Regions from separate parts of the Alkaliphilus metalliredigens QYMF genome, predicted to be linked through region 3. Evidence: riboswitches for the same ligand, from Rfam matches in the RefSeq annotation. Region 3 holds a riboswitch; each other region holds the start of a gene.
What was found. A riboswitch is a leader RNA that binds a small molecule or an ion and turns the genes downstream of it on or off. The one in region 3 is predicted to bind S-adenosylmethionine.
Positions count from the first base shown of each region.

Region 1: it holds a riboswitch for S-adenosylmethionine, as region 3 does, so the genes downstream of both, AMET_RS16585 (O-acetylhomoserine aminocarboxypropyltransferase/cysteine synthase family protein) here and metA (homoserine O-acetyltransferase MetA) in region 3, are expected to answer to the same signal.
Region 2: it holds a riboswitch for S-adenosylmethionine, as region 3 does, so the genes downstream of both, AMET_RS19120 (methionine ABC transporter ATP-binding protein) here and metA (homoserine O-acetyltransferase MetA) in region 3, are expected to answer to the same signal.

Region 1 covers NC_009633.1:3,429,869-3,434,685, reverse strand. Annotated here, with positions in the region: gene carB (carbamoyl-phosphate synthase large subunit) at 1-772, shown strand, start outside; gene AMET_RS16590 (CAP domain-containing protein) at 882-1,844, opposite strand; SAM-I-IV-variant riboswitch at 2,007-2,130, shown strand; SAM riboswitch class I at 2,261-2,376, shown strand; gene AMET_RS16585 (O-acetylhomoserine aminocarboxypropyltransferase/cysteine synthase family protein) at 2,539-3,816, shown strand; gene AMET_RS16580 (methylenetetrahydrofolate reductase) at 3,830-4,714, shown strand; gene AMET_RS16575 (vitamin B12 dependent-methionine synthase activation domain-containing protein) at 4,738-4,817, shown strand, end outside.
Region 2 covers NC_009633.1:4,001,647-4,006,463, reverse strand. Annotated here, with positions in the region: gene AMET_RS25200 (transposase) at 1-123, opposite strand, end outside; gene AMET_RS27420 (hypothetical protein) at 169-546, opposite strand; gene AMET_RS27415 (helix-turn-helix domain-containing protein) at 609-1,052, opposite strand; gene AMET_RS19125 (transposase) at 1,347-1,898, shown strand; SAM riboswitch class I at 1,915-2,016, shown strand; gene AMET_RS19120 (methionine ABC transporter ATP-binding protein) at 2,140-3,204, shown strand; gene AMET_RS19115 (methionine ABC transporter permease) at 3,167-3,844, shown strand; gene AMET_RS19110 (MetQ/NlpA family ABC transporter substrate-binding protein) at 3,896-4,702, shown strand; gene larAH10 (NPN-dependent 2-hydroxyacid racemase, LarAH10 family) at 4,714-4,817, shown strand, end outside.
Region 3 covers NC_009633.1:3,804,580-3,809,396, reverse strand. Annotated here, with positions in the region: gene AMET_RS18230 (UDP-N-acetylmuramoyl-tripeptide--D-alanyl-D-alanine ligase) at 1-1,342, shown strand, start outside; SAM riboswitch class I at 1,475-1,585, shown strand; gene metA (homoserine O-acetyltransferase MetA) at 1,739-2,683, shown strand; gene AMET_RS18220 (trans-sulfuration enzyme family protein) at 2,706-3,863, shown strand; gene AMET_RS18215 (trans-sulfuration enzyme family protein) at 3,869-4,817, shown strand, end outside.

The DNA of each region.
Region 1 (4,817 bases), 370 kb from region 3:
TCAATATGTGGTCAAGGATGAACAAGTAATGGTGATTGAAGCCAATCCAAGGGCATCACGTACTGTGCCTATTGTTTCTAAAGTGACTCGAATTCCAATGGTGGCTCTTGCAACGGAAGTGATGATGGGGAAAGCCTTAAAGGATCTGGGATATGGGACTGGAGTCGCAGCTCATCCTCCGTATATCGTGGTGAAAGCCCCTGTATTCTGTTTGGAAAAGCTAGGAGATGTCGATACGATGCTAGACCCAGAAATGAAATCCACAGGAGAGGTAATGGGCATCGGTTTAAATTACCAAGAGGCTTTACTAAAAGCCTTTGAGGGAGCAGGTTTTCACATTCCATCAAAGGGAAGGGTGCTGTTTTCCATAGCAGACCGTGATAAGACGGAAGCCATTGCCCTGGCAAGGGAACTAGAGGAACAAGGATTTGAAATCATTGCCACTTCAAGTACTGGCAAACACCTAGTAAAGCATGGGGTGCATATTAAAGAGGTGTTGGGCTCAAATGATGAAATATTAGAAGCCTTTAAGAGTGGATCCGTTGCAATGGTAATTAATACACCAACAAAAGGGAAGAAGATAGAGAGACAGGGTTTTCAAATCAGAAGACAATCCATTGATTATAGCATTTCTTGTTTTACATCATTAGATACTGCCTATCAATTTTTAGATGTCATTAAATTTGCAAAAACATACACATATCAAGTCATCAAGCTTTTTGAACCCCAAGCTATTGACAAGATTTCTCCTAAATTAAGTAATATTGTATAATAAGGTCTCCACAAAAAACGAGCAAGTGACTCAATTGAGTCACTTGCTCGTTTTTATGCGCAAGTGAAAAATAAAGATAGGATTCAAATAACTATATGGTTAAACAGCTCTATTGAGGTTTACTAATAAATACCTGTGTAAACAGTAAACCATATCGATCACTAGGAACGATACCGATGCCCAGGTGGGTAAAATCTGGACTTAGAATGTTTCTTCTATGTCCTGCAGAATTCATCAATGAAGTATGAGCCTGTTCCACTGAAGCGTTACCAGCTAGGTTTTCACCTGCATGTAAGTATTTCACACCAAAGCTTTCCAGCATATCAAAGGGACTGCCATAGGTAGGAGAGTTATGACTGAAATAGTTTTGATCTTCCATGTCCTGAGATTTAATTCGAGCTACTCTGGTTATTTCTAAGTCAACTCTTAAGGTAGAAAGACCATTTCGTTCTCTCTCACTATTAACAAGGTCGAACATTTGTTGTTCTTCCGCAGATAGAGCTCGAATTCCAGTGGTTTGGGGCTCCGGGTCTACCTGCTGTCCTGTTTGCGGTTGTTGTCTTTCATTTGGTGGTAGCGTAGGTTTCTCTTCCAGTCTTGGGGCTTCTTCAGGAGCCTCTTCTCCAGGCTGTGTCGCATCCTCATCAACCTGTCTCTGGGGAAGTTCTTCCTGCTGTTGATACATTGGTTGCTGTGTTTCATTGGGGGTAGTGGGGTGGTCCTCACGACGATCAGCACCTTCCCTTACTATAGGCATTGCATCAGCAGTTTCAATTCCACCCACTTGATTATTATCTAGTTGGACAATATACCAGTCCTGTGATTGATTTAGAACCCTAATCTCACTATCTTTTTCTAAAGTAGCAAGACTATCGAAGTCTCTTCCTAGTCCTGATTTAACATCTGCTGAATCAGCCGTCACTCGAGCAAATTCAACATCAGCTATATGAAAAATAGCGGAAAGGTTAGTCTCTCTAGGCTGATTATCTTGGGCTAAATGGTCCTGAGGTCCTCCGCAGGCAGTGGTAAGTAGAAGGGAAAAAGTTAATAAAAGCAAAGCTTTATTTCGCATATCATACCTCCGTTAATCAAATTTTATCTAAATGAGTCTCTTATATTATTTGCAAAAATAATGGTTATATGTCTTTAAATTAAATAAAGAATTTATTGAATATTTTAACTAAAGGGTATTTACAAGTTAATTCTTTTGTGATATCATAACTATAATTTAATAGAAACTTATCAAGAATTAGGGGAGAGAGTTGACTTGATGATCCTATACCAACCTACTAGAAAAAGTAAGGTGGTCCTGTTAACACACGATAAGGGGGTATAGTAAACCAATAATACGGTGAATATAATCTTCTTAACGATATGTTAAGAAGATTTTTCTATTTTGAAGAAATTGCATATTAAAAGTTTGAGTTGCTGTGGTAGCATCAGACGAATTGTATCTGGATTTACAAAAAAGTAAAAGCGAAATTGAATATCTTATCTAGAGAGGTGGAGGGACTGGCCCGATGAAACCCAGCAACAGCTAGCTTGAGGCATTAATCAAGCTTGAAATGTGCTAATTCCTGCAGCCCTTGGCTGAAAGATAAGGAGAGTATTTTCATCAATACCATTAAGGTATTTTGAAAAAGCCGCTTCTTATTAATTTAAGAGAAGTGGCTTTTCCTATAAGCACTTGAATCTTTAAGTGGGCCATGAGTCGATGCGAGAGCACCAGACGAATTTTTAACAAAACAAAACAAGGAGGAATTATAATGACAAAAAAATTATCTTTCGAAACATTACAAGTTCATGGGGGGCAAGTGGTTGATGGTACCACTAAATCTAGGGCAGTCCCAATTTATCAAACCACATCCTACGTGTTTGATGATGCACAGGATGCAGCAGATCTTTTTGCACTCAAGAAGGAAGGGAATATTTATACAAGGATAGGAAACCCAACAACAGATGTATTAGAAAAAAGAATCGCGGCATTAGAGGGTGGGGTAGCGGCTGTGGCTACGGCCTCAGGAATGAGTGCCATTACCTATGCTATCTTGAATGTCGCTAAGCCAGGAGATGAAATTGTGGCGGCGGCCACACTTTATGGAGGCACCTACACACTATTTTCAAATACATTTAAAAGGTTAAATATTAAAGTGGTCTTAGTGGATCCAGATGATTTTGAAGCAGTGGATCAAGCCATTAATGAAAATACCAAGGCTGTGTTCATTGAAACCATTGGAAATCCAGAAATTAATGTCATTGATATTGAAAAGATAGCTGAAATAGCCCATGACCATGGCATCCCATTAATCGTAGATAACACCTTTGCTTCACCGTATTTATGCAGGCCCATTGAGTTCGGAGCGGACATTGTGGTTCACTCCACAACTAAGTTTATCGGGGGACATGGAACTTCAATTGGAGGGGTTGTGGTAGATTCAGGAAAATTTCCTTGGAATAATGGAAAATTTGAAGAGTTAGTTGAACCGGATGAAAGCTACCATGGATTATCCTACTGGGATACATTTGGTGGCGCTGCATATATTGCTAGACTACGCACTATCTTATTAAGAGATATTGGGGCGGCCATCTCTCCTTTTAATTCATTTTTATTGATTTTAGGGTTAGAGACTTTATCACTACGAGTAGAAAGACATGTGTCAAATGCATTGGAAGTGGCAACCTACCTTGAGAAACACCCCCAGGTGGCATGGGTCAATTATCCAGGGCTTCAATCCAATAAATACTATGAACTTGGGCAAAAATATTTACCATTAGGATCTGGCTCAATTTTCACATTTGGTCTAAAGAGTGGCTATGAAGGTGGAAAAAAGTTAATCAATGAGCTTACTATTTTCTCTAATGTAGCCAATGTTGGAGATGCAAAATCACTGGTAATTCATCCAGCCTCCACCACTCATCAACAATTAAGCCAAGAGCAGCAACTATCAGCGGGAGTATTACCTGAACTTGTGAGAATCTCTGTAGGAATTGAAAATGTAGCAGATCTAATTGCAGATATTGAAGACGTGTTAGGAAAATTGTAAGGGGGGAAATCTTATGAAAATAACTAAATTATTTAATGATAAAAGACCAGTCATCTCTTTTGAAATTTTTCCACCTAAGAAAGAGCTTCCTATTAGTAGCATCTATGGAGCCTTAGACGGACTGGCTGATTTAAATCCAGACTTTATCAGTGTAACCTATGGTGCTGGAGGGACAGGTAGTAATAAGACAATAGAAATTGCATCAATAATCAAAAACAAATATGAAATCGAAGCATTAGCTCACTTAACTTGTATTACTTCTAACAAGGAAGTCATTCAACAGAATATTAAAGCCCTTCAAGAGAACAACCTAGAGAATGTGTTAGCTCTCCGAGGGGATGTTCCTTCGGATTTTATCCGACGAGAAGAAAATCAATATCAATATGGGGTGGACTTAATCAAGGAATTAAAGGGATATGGAGACTTTGATATAGGAGCTGCTGTATATCCAGAAGGACACATTGAATGTGACGATGTTGAAAAAGACCTGCAATACTTGAAGGAAAAGGAAGCGGCAGGGGCGAATTTCTTAGTAAGCCAATTGTTTTTTGATAATGAGATATTTTATGGATTTCTAGAAAAACTAAAGGCATATAAAATAGAAAGCAAAGTATTAGCTGGGGTAATGCCCATTTTAAGTAAAAAACAAGTGGAAAAGATGATATTTATGTGTGGGGCATCCCTTCCAGCTAAAGTGATTCGATTGGTATCAAAATATGAGCATCAGCCAGAGCTATTACGACAGGCAGGAATCGAGTATGCCGCTGAGCAGGTAGCGGATTTGATTGCAAATGAAGTAGATGGAATTCATATTTATACAATGAATCAACCAGACATAGCAAAGGGAATTTTGAAAAGACAGAAAAAAACTGTAACAGGTCATATTGACAAGTTTTAATTCACTTATAAGGAGTCATAAAAATGGAAATGAGCAGATCTGAAGTCTTACGCTATCTAGGACATAAGCAACAAAAGATAGATGCAGGGTTAAATCAATTAAT
Region 2 (4,817 bases), 200 kb from region 3:
TGTACATTGATCTTTAAAATTACATTTACTACAGGCTTTGAAATTTTGATATACTATTTCTTTTGTATTTTCATTTATAGGTTTTTGTCTTCTACAATAAAGTTTTTCTCCTTTAGGACATATATAAATATTTTCCTCTTTATCATATTCAAATTTGTCTAAATAATATTATTCCTCTCCTGTAGTATTGGGAAATACTTGTTTTGAAACATAGGTTGTAATACCTTCTTTTTCGCATTTTTTTAAATCCTGTGCATTGTAATAACCTTTATCTGCTAGGGCTTTAAGTTTTTCTACTTCAAATATTTCCTTTGCACTTGTCTCTGTGATATGAACAGAACGATTACAACCCAAAGGCTCTGTAAACATAAAAGCATTTGCTGTACCATTTCTTTCGTATTCATAATCGTGTCGTTCAGGTTTCCCAGGTTCTAAGGGGAGAGGGGTACGAGTTTCCCTAATAAGTTGTATAGGCTGTTCATCCATACAAACTACAGGCTTATTACTATCATAGGGTCTCTGGTATAAATCAAGGACATCTTCCATAGCGCATACGAAGGCAGCATCTTGTTCAGGGGGTATCATCCAATACTTACTTTGGTGAGGCTTCAAGTCATTTTTTTTAGAATCCTGGAAACTGTTTGATGTGAAATAGAATCAACTATATTTAATTCAACAACTTTATTAGCGAGTAACCTCAATGTCCAGTGAGAATGATCAGCCAGTGGTGTGCTGCAGGCAAGAGCTATTATTTTAGCTTGATCTACACCATCAAATTTTCTAGGCAAAGTAGAAGGATCTCTCTTTTTTCGGTCAAGAGCACTATCAAGACCTTCTTCTACGAAGCGTTTTTTGACATTTGTTATCGTATTGCTATGGCAATTAAACGCTTCTGCAATTTGTCTATCAATCCAGTTTGGTCCGTCTGTATTGGCCTTGAGAAGAATGTTTGCATGTTTGATTTTATATGCCGGTGATTTACCTTTACTTATTATATCTGTTAGTTCTTGATGTTCTTCATTGGTCAGTTTTACGATATATTTCTTTTTCATGATGTTCCTCCATTTCTTTGGGATTAGTTTACACATATCTTCCCCAAAGAAGGAGGTTACTAAGCACTAGTAGATAAGTAGATTCTTTCAATTTTTTCCAATCAATGATGTCTAATAATTTTTCGAAAATAGTGATATAATTATCATTAACCAATAGTCAGTACCCCCTTGCAAATATGGTTAGTGTGTAATTATATTAAAGCAAAGGTTACTGACTATTTTCATGTCTAAATTTAAGTCAAATTATGAAAGTACTGGATACGAAGTATTGTCAATGGATTTAAAATCCATTAATTGAACACTAGTGACATACATCTATTGTTAAAAGAAGGAAAAGAACCATTAGAACAAATAATGAGACGTATAAGTGGAAGCTATGTATATTGGTATAACAAGAAGTATGAACGGGTAGGAACTTTATTTCAAGATCGATTTAAAAGTGAACCCGTAGAGACAGAATCATATTTTTTGACGGTTATAAGATACATTCATCAAAATCCTATAAAAGCAGGAATTATAAGAAATATAAAAGACTATAGATGGAGTAGTTATAGGGAATATTCAGTAACCCCCAAAATAATAGATAAGGAATATGTACTTAAAATATTTGCTAAAGACAATGATATAGCTATTGAATTATTTATTAAATTTAACAAAAAGAATAATAATGATGAGTGCTTAGAAATCAAGGAAAAAAAGAAGAATATATCAGATGATGAATTAAGGCAGATAATAAAAAATCAATTTAAGGTAGAAGCATGGACGTTACAAAATGAATCAAAAGAAAAGAAGGAAATTAATTTTATTGTTGACAAAACATTTTATACACTATATAATCATATCTAATATAAAAACTAAATATAACTTATCAAGAGAAACTGAGGGACTGGCCCGATGATGTTTCAGCAACCACACATATGTGACGGTGCTAAATCCAGCAGAACATAGTTCTGGGAGATGAGAATGGATAATGAAACCCTTCTTGGGTTATTTTTATGCAGATAAACCTTTTCTCTCTTTGAGAAGAGGTTTTTTTATTTGGTAAAAAGTATGTGCTATTTCTATGGTAAAGAAAGGAGGCTGAAAATTGATTATATTACATGAACTAACCAAAACCTATGGAAGTAACAAAGAAGCTGTTAAGGCATTAAAAAAGGTTAGCTTGAAAATACAAAGAGGAGATATATTTGGAATAATTGGATATAGTGGGGCTGGTAAAAGCACCTTGATAAGATGCATTAATCTTTTAGAAAAAATGGATTCTGGGAAAGTCACAATAAATGGCATAGAATTAACAGAACTATCGCCAAAGGAATTAAGGAAACAAAGAGAAAAAATAGGAATGATTTTCCAACACTTTAACTTAATGAAGAGGAGGACTGTGTATGATAATATAGCTTACCCCTTAAAGGGTAAAGGTTTAACAAAGGTTGAAATAAATGAAAAAGTGGTAAAACTTTTAGAATTGGTTGGAATTAAAGATAAGATTTATTCTTATCCCTCTCAGCTAAGTGGAGGTCAGAAACAGAGGGTGGGCATAGCAAGGGCCCTTGCCAATGATCCAGAGGTATTATTATGTGATGAGGCAACCTCAGCCCTAGATCCTCAGAATACAAGGTCAATTTTAAACCTGTTGAAAGAGATTAATCAAAAGCTCAATTTAACGGTGGTAATTATTACCCATCAAATGGAGGTTATAAAGGAAGTTTGCAATAGGGTGGCCGTGATGGATGCTGGGGAGGTAGTAGAGGAGGGAAGCATCATAGATGTCTTTTCTAATCCAGCAACAGATATTACCAGGGAATTTATTGCTAAGACCATGGGTTATGAAGGCCTAGATGAGTTGATAAATCAGAATTTCCTCAGGGATCCAGGTCAATATGAATTAACTGTAAAAGTTACCTTTGTTGGTCAGGTAACGGGGCAACCTTTTATTTCTAGAATATCTAGAGAGTATGGGATTATGGTAAACATACTTTTTGGAAGCATAGAAAGCCTACAGGGGATCCCCTTTGGAAGTCTTGTGGTCAGTCTTACGGGTAATGAAGGAAAGATTCAAGAAGCAATTGCACTTCTTGAAAGCAATAAAATACGAGTGGAGGTATTAAGAGAGTATGGAGCTAGTAAATCAAATGCTACCCAATGTAGTTGAATTGTTTCCTGAGTTAGTTAAAGCATTTATGGATACCTTGATTATGGTTTTTATATCTGGATTAATTGCCTCCATAATCGGAATTCCTTTAGGTGTAATCTTAGTTATTACAAGAAAAGGGAATCTGGTGGAAAATAAATTGATAAATTTTATATTGGGAAAGGTAGTGAATATATTTAGATCTTTACCTTTTGTAATTTTGTTAACGGCCATTATACCTATTACAAGATTTTTAGCTGGCACAACAATAGGTCTTAGGGGTGCAATAATACCTCTAATATTTGCCTCCGCTCCCTTTGTGGCACGGCAGGTGGAGTCAGCACTGTTAGATATAGATCCAGGAGTTATTGAAGCAGCACAGGCCATGGGATCTAGCCCCTTTGAAATAATCTATAGGGTATTACTTGTGGAGGGCTTACCTGGAATCATATATGCTTTAACCATAACCGTCGTTAGCTTAATCGGTTTTTCTGCCATAGCTGGAACGGTGGGAGGTGGAGGTCTTGGGGATTTCGCTATACGATACGGTTATCAATATTATAGAACTGACATCATGATTGTAAGCACAATAATTTTGCTGCTGATCGTAAATGTTGTTCAAAGTACAGGGGAATATTTTCAAAAGAAATTAAGTCACTAAATTAAACAACAAGCAAAATAAACACAAAAAATGACTGAAGGAGAGAAAAAAATGAAAAAAATCATACTAATATCTATAACTATTGTTTTATTGGCATTAATTGTAACGGGCTGTGGAGCTAAAACCGCTGCTGGTAATGAAGATACATTAAAGATTGGTGTAACAGGTGGGCCCCATGAAGAAATTGCTAAAAAGGTTAAAGAATTGGCTGAGGATAAGGGCTTAAATATAGAATTAGTTGTTTTCAATGAGTATATTCAACCCAATATACAGCTATTTGATAAGGAATTGGATGCTAATATTTTTCAGCATGAACCATACTTAATTAAATTTAATACAGATAGAAGCATGGATCTTATTACCATCGCACCAACAGTAAACTTTCCAATGGGTATCTATTCTGATAAAATCGCTTCACCTAGTGAACTAGTTGAAGGCCAACAGGTAGCAGTTCCCAATGATTCGACAAATCAAGCTAGGGCATTGATCCTATTGGAGACAGCCGGAGTTATTAAACTCAGGGAAGGTGCAGGTACTGCGGTAACAGTTAGGGATATAGTAGAAAATCCTAAAAACATTAAAATAGTTGAGCTGGAGGCACCAATGCTTATTAGAGCTCTACCGGATGTGGCAGTGGCTGTAATTAATACTAATTTTATCATTGAGGCAGGGATGAATCCTGTAGAGGATTCAATATTTATTGAAGATAAGAATTCTCCCTGGGTAAACCATATTGTTACTAGACCAGAGCTTGAGGAGGATGTAAGAATTAAAAAGCTTGTTGAAATATATCATTCCAGTGAGATTAGACAATTTATAGAGGAAAGCTTTGGTGGAGCTGTTGTGTCGGCATTCTAGGAGGGATTTTATTGAAAAACTATAGCTTTAAATATGGGAGAGGTGAGCTTCTCTGTAAAATTAATGAAAAGTTAATATTAAATACACTTTTACCAAGGGTAGCCGCCCCAATAAT
Region 3 (4,817 bases):
GATGGTGAAGGGGAGCGGTCTTAAGAAATCCCATGAAGATATATGGATCAATGGTGTTTCAATTGATACCAGAACAATTAAAGATACGCAACTATATATTCCCATCATTGGAGAGAAATTCAATGGCCATGAATTTATAGAAAAAGCCATGGGAAATGGAGCAACAGCTACTTTGTGGGATAAGAATCAGCCTATTCCAAATATTGACTTCCCCTTTATACTTGTTGAAGATACCCTAGATGCGATTCAGACTTTAGCAAAGGCGTATCGAAACCAATTAAATGTAAAGATCATCGGTATTACAGGTAGTAACGGAAAGACTTCAACAAAGGATATCCTTTTTAATATATTACAGACTGTCTATAAGACACATAAGACCTTGGGAAATCTAAATAATCATTTAGGGGTACCGCTAACGCTATTAGAAATGGCTGAAAATACTGAAATAGCAGTGATTGAGATGGGAATGTCTGGTTTAGGTGAAATTGAACTTTTATCTAAGATTGCTTCATCTGACGTGGCGATTATTACAAATTCAACAAATGTACACATCAATGATTTGGGTTCGGTAGAAAACATACTAAAGGCAAAACTTGAAATCATAGAAGGATTAAAACCCCATGGACTTTTTATTTACTTTGGAGATAGCCCTCCACTTAGAGTAGGGGTAGAGAAGCTGGATCTAAAACAAAAAAAAGTGACATTTGGAATCAATCGTGATAATGATTATACTGTTAAATTAATTTCTTCAGAAAATGAAGGGATATACTTTGAACTAGTAGGTAGTGATTCTCCTAGACTGTTCTTATCTATGCTTGGAAATCATCAAATATACAATGCTGCAGCTGCTATTGCTGTTGCTCAGTATTTTAATATTACCTTGGAAAAGATACAAGAAGGGATGTTGAAAATTGAAGCTACAGGTATGCGAAATGAGTTAATTAAATGCAATGGATTTGATATTTTAAATGATTCTTATAAGTCTAATCCTATTAGTCTACGATCTGTTCTAGATACAATGTATTCTTTCAAAAAATATAAACAAAAGATTGTGGTCCTTGGAGATATGTTTGGTACTGGGGAAAATGAAATTACAACACATATAGACATAGGAGAAGAAATTGACCCTAGCCAAATAGACTATGTATTTACCATTGGGGAACTAGGAAAATATTTTGCTCAGGGAGCAAAAACGAGATTTCCAGATGAACGGGTTTTTTCATTTATGGATAAGTCATCACTGACAACAAAACTCAAAGAAATGATCAAAAAAGATGCCATTGTTTTAATAAAAGGATCTAGAATATTGGAGCTTGAAAAAGTTGTAGATGAGTTGAAGTAATTGAGGAAATTGTATAATTATTTTTAAAGAATAACAATTTTACATCAACACAACTGAAAATTATCTTATTAGTTAAATGTTTTGATTGACAAGAATAGTCTGAATATATATAATGGGATCTAACTAAATATATTACTATCAAGAGTGGTGGAGGGACTGGCCCGATGAAACCCAGCAACCTGCGAAAGCGAGGTGCTAAATCCTGCAGCAATATTCGAAAGAATTGGTGCTGAAAGATAGATGAGTTTCTATGATATTAACCTCTTCTGTTTTTCAGAAGGGGTTTTCTTACGATTAAGCACTTGAATTTTTAAAAATTTTTAGCATGGATGTCAATTAATGAAACAGAGTCAAAGCTTATATTTACTAAATAGAAGAAAACGGAGGAGAATGATGATGCCAATAAAAATTCCCGATGATTTGCCGGCTGTAGAAACATTGGAAAAGGAAAACATATTTGTGATGACTGAAAGTCGTGCCACCCATCAAGACATTAGACCACTAAAGATTGTGATTTTGAATTTGATGCCAACGAAAATAGAAACAGAAACCCAGTTATTGAGGTTATTGGGAAATTCACCGATTCAGGTTGATATTACACTTATTCATCCTAATAGTCATGTTTCAAAGAACACATCCAAAGAGCATTTACTCAGGTTTTATCATACATTTGAAGAAATTAAAAAGGAAAAATTTGATGGTATGATTATTACTGGTGCACCCATTGAATTATTAGACTTCGAAACAGTAGACTATTGGGAAGAACTTTGTGAAATTATGAAATGGAGCCTACAGAATGTTTATTCTACCCTGCATATATGTTGGGGAGCTCAGGCTGGATTGTACTATCACTATGGTATTCCTAAGTATCCCTTGGAAAATAAAATGTTTGGTGTGTTCCCTCACTGGGTCAATAAAAAAACAGTCAAATTATTTCGAGGCTTTGATGATTATTTTTATGTACCACATTCTCGGCATACAGAGATAAGACATGATGACATACAAAAAGTAGATGAACTAGAAATTTTATCGGAATCAAAGGAATCAGGAGTGCATATTGTAGGAGCAAAAAATGGAAGACAAATTTTTGTAACGGGACATTCAGAATATAGTCCACTAACCTTAAAATCAGAGTATGAAAGGGATAAGGAGAGTGGAAAGCTCATTAATATCCCAGATCATTACTACCCTCAAGATGATCCGACAAAAGAGCCTGTAGTCAAATGGAGGAGCCATGCCAGTCTTTTATTTAGCAATTGGCTGAATTATTATGTTTATCAGGAAACCCCCTATGATTTAGAAGGGATAGAGAGAGTCACCCGTGATGACATAGAAATATAAATGAAAAAGGAGGAGAGCATCTATGAGTTGCGTGAAGGATAAGAAGTTGCATATTGAAACTGAAGTTGTACATGGATTTAAAGGATATGATCCCCATACGGGAGCTGTAAGTTTTCCCATATACCAGAGTGCAACCTTTAGGCACCCGGGTCTTAATGAGACCACGGGCTATGATTACTCAAGATTACAAAACCCGACCCGGGAAGAACTTGAAAATACCATGGCATGTTTAGAAAAAGGAAAGCATGGACTGGCTTTTTCCAGTGGTATGGCGGCGATATCAACAGTGTTTACTCTGTTTACACCGGGTCAGCATATTATTGTTTCGGATGATCTTTATGGAGGCACCTATCGAATTTGTGAAGAGATTTATAAACGGTATGGGATTGAATTTAGCTATGTTGACACCAGTAAAATTAGGGAAGTTGAGAAGGCCTTAAGGGAGAACACAGCTGCGATATTCATTGAAACACCATCAAATCCCATGATGAAGGTAGCTGATATTGCTTCAATTTCTGAAATTGCAAAGTCAAAGGAGGTAATGCTTATTGTAGACAATACCTTTTTGACACCGTATTTTCAGAGACCCCTAGGGCTTGGGGCAGATATTGTGATTCATAGTGGAACAAAATATCTCGGTGGACACAATGATACCCTGGCTGGATTTGTGATTGTAAAGGATGACGATCTAGGAGAAAACCTGAAACTGATTCAAAAAAGCCAAGGAGCTGTTCTAGCTCCCTTTGATAGTTGGTTAATCCTACGTGGTATTAAAACATTAGGAATTAGACTTGAAAAGCAACAGCAGAATGCCATAAAAGTAGCCGCTTGGTTAAAGGAGCACCAGCAGGTTGAAAAAGTCTATTATGTGGGAGATCCTGACCATGAGGGATACCAATTATCTAAGAAACAAGCATCGGGCTTTGGCGCCATGATTTCTTTTACAGTCAAGAGTCAGGAAGTGGCAAAGCAGGTACTTGACCGTGTTCAAGTCATAATGTTTGCAGAGAGTCTAGGTGGTGTTGAAAGTCTAATCACGTATCCTATGGTACAGACCCATGCAGCTATCCCCCAAGAGATAAGGGAAAGAATTGGTGTAAATGATAAACTATTAAGGCTTTCTGTTGGCATAGAAGCAGTAGAAGATATCATATTAGACTTAGAAAGGGCATTGAGGTGAGAAAAATGAATTTTGGAACAAAACTAATACATAATACAAACGATAAGGATAAAATAACCGGTGCTTTAAGTATACCCATCTATCAGGTGTCTACCTATCACCAAGAGGATATTGAGGCAGAACAGGAGTATCAATATTCAAGGTCAGAAAATCCAACAAGAAGAGCCATAGAGGAAACAATAGCTGAACTTGAAAATGGAGATAGGGGGTTTGCGTTTTCCTCAGGAATGGCAGCGACTTCATCTGTGCTTTCAATTTTTTCCGCAGGAGATCACATCATTGCCTGTCAAGACGTATATGGCGGAACATATAGGGCTTTGAATCGTATTTTTAATCGGTACGGAATAGAAGTCAGCCTTGTAGATACAACTGATTTAGGTGAGATTGAGGCCAATATCAAAGAGAATACACGGGCAATTTTTCTTGAAACACCATCTAACCCTACATTGAAAATAACCAATCTTAAGGGTGCAGTGGGTATTGCAAAGGCACATCATTTACTGGTTATTGTAGACAATACATTTATGACTCCTTATTTACAGCGCCCCCTTGATCTTGGAGCAGATATCGTGATCCATAGTGCAACGAAATTTATAGGTGGGCATAGTGATGTTGTTGCAGGTTTGGTTGCCGTAAAAGGGAAAGCACTTTCGGAAAGACTGTACATGATTCAAAACGGTTTTGGGGCTGTGTTAGGACCACAGGATTCATGGTTGCTGCTGCGAGGACTTAAAACTTTGAAGGTGAGGATGGATTATCAGCAAAAGAATGCTGAGGAGCTTGCTCAATGGTTATCCAATCATGAAAAAATCCAGAAAGTATACTACCCTGGCCTGCTTGGGCACCAAAACCGAGAAATTCATGACACCCAGGCTAACGGTGCAGGTGCAGTCATGAGCTTTAAGACAGTTGAAATAGAAACAGCACAGAAATTCATGAAAATGGTAAAACTTG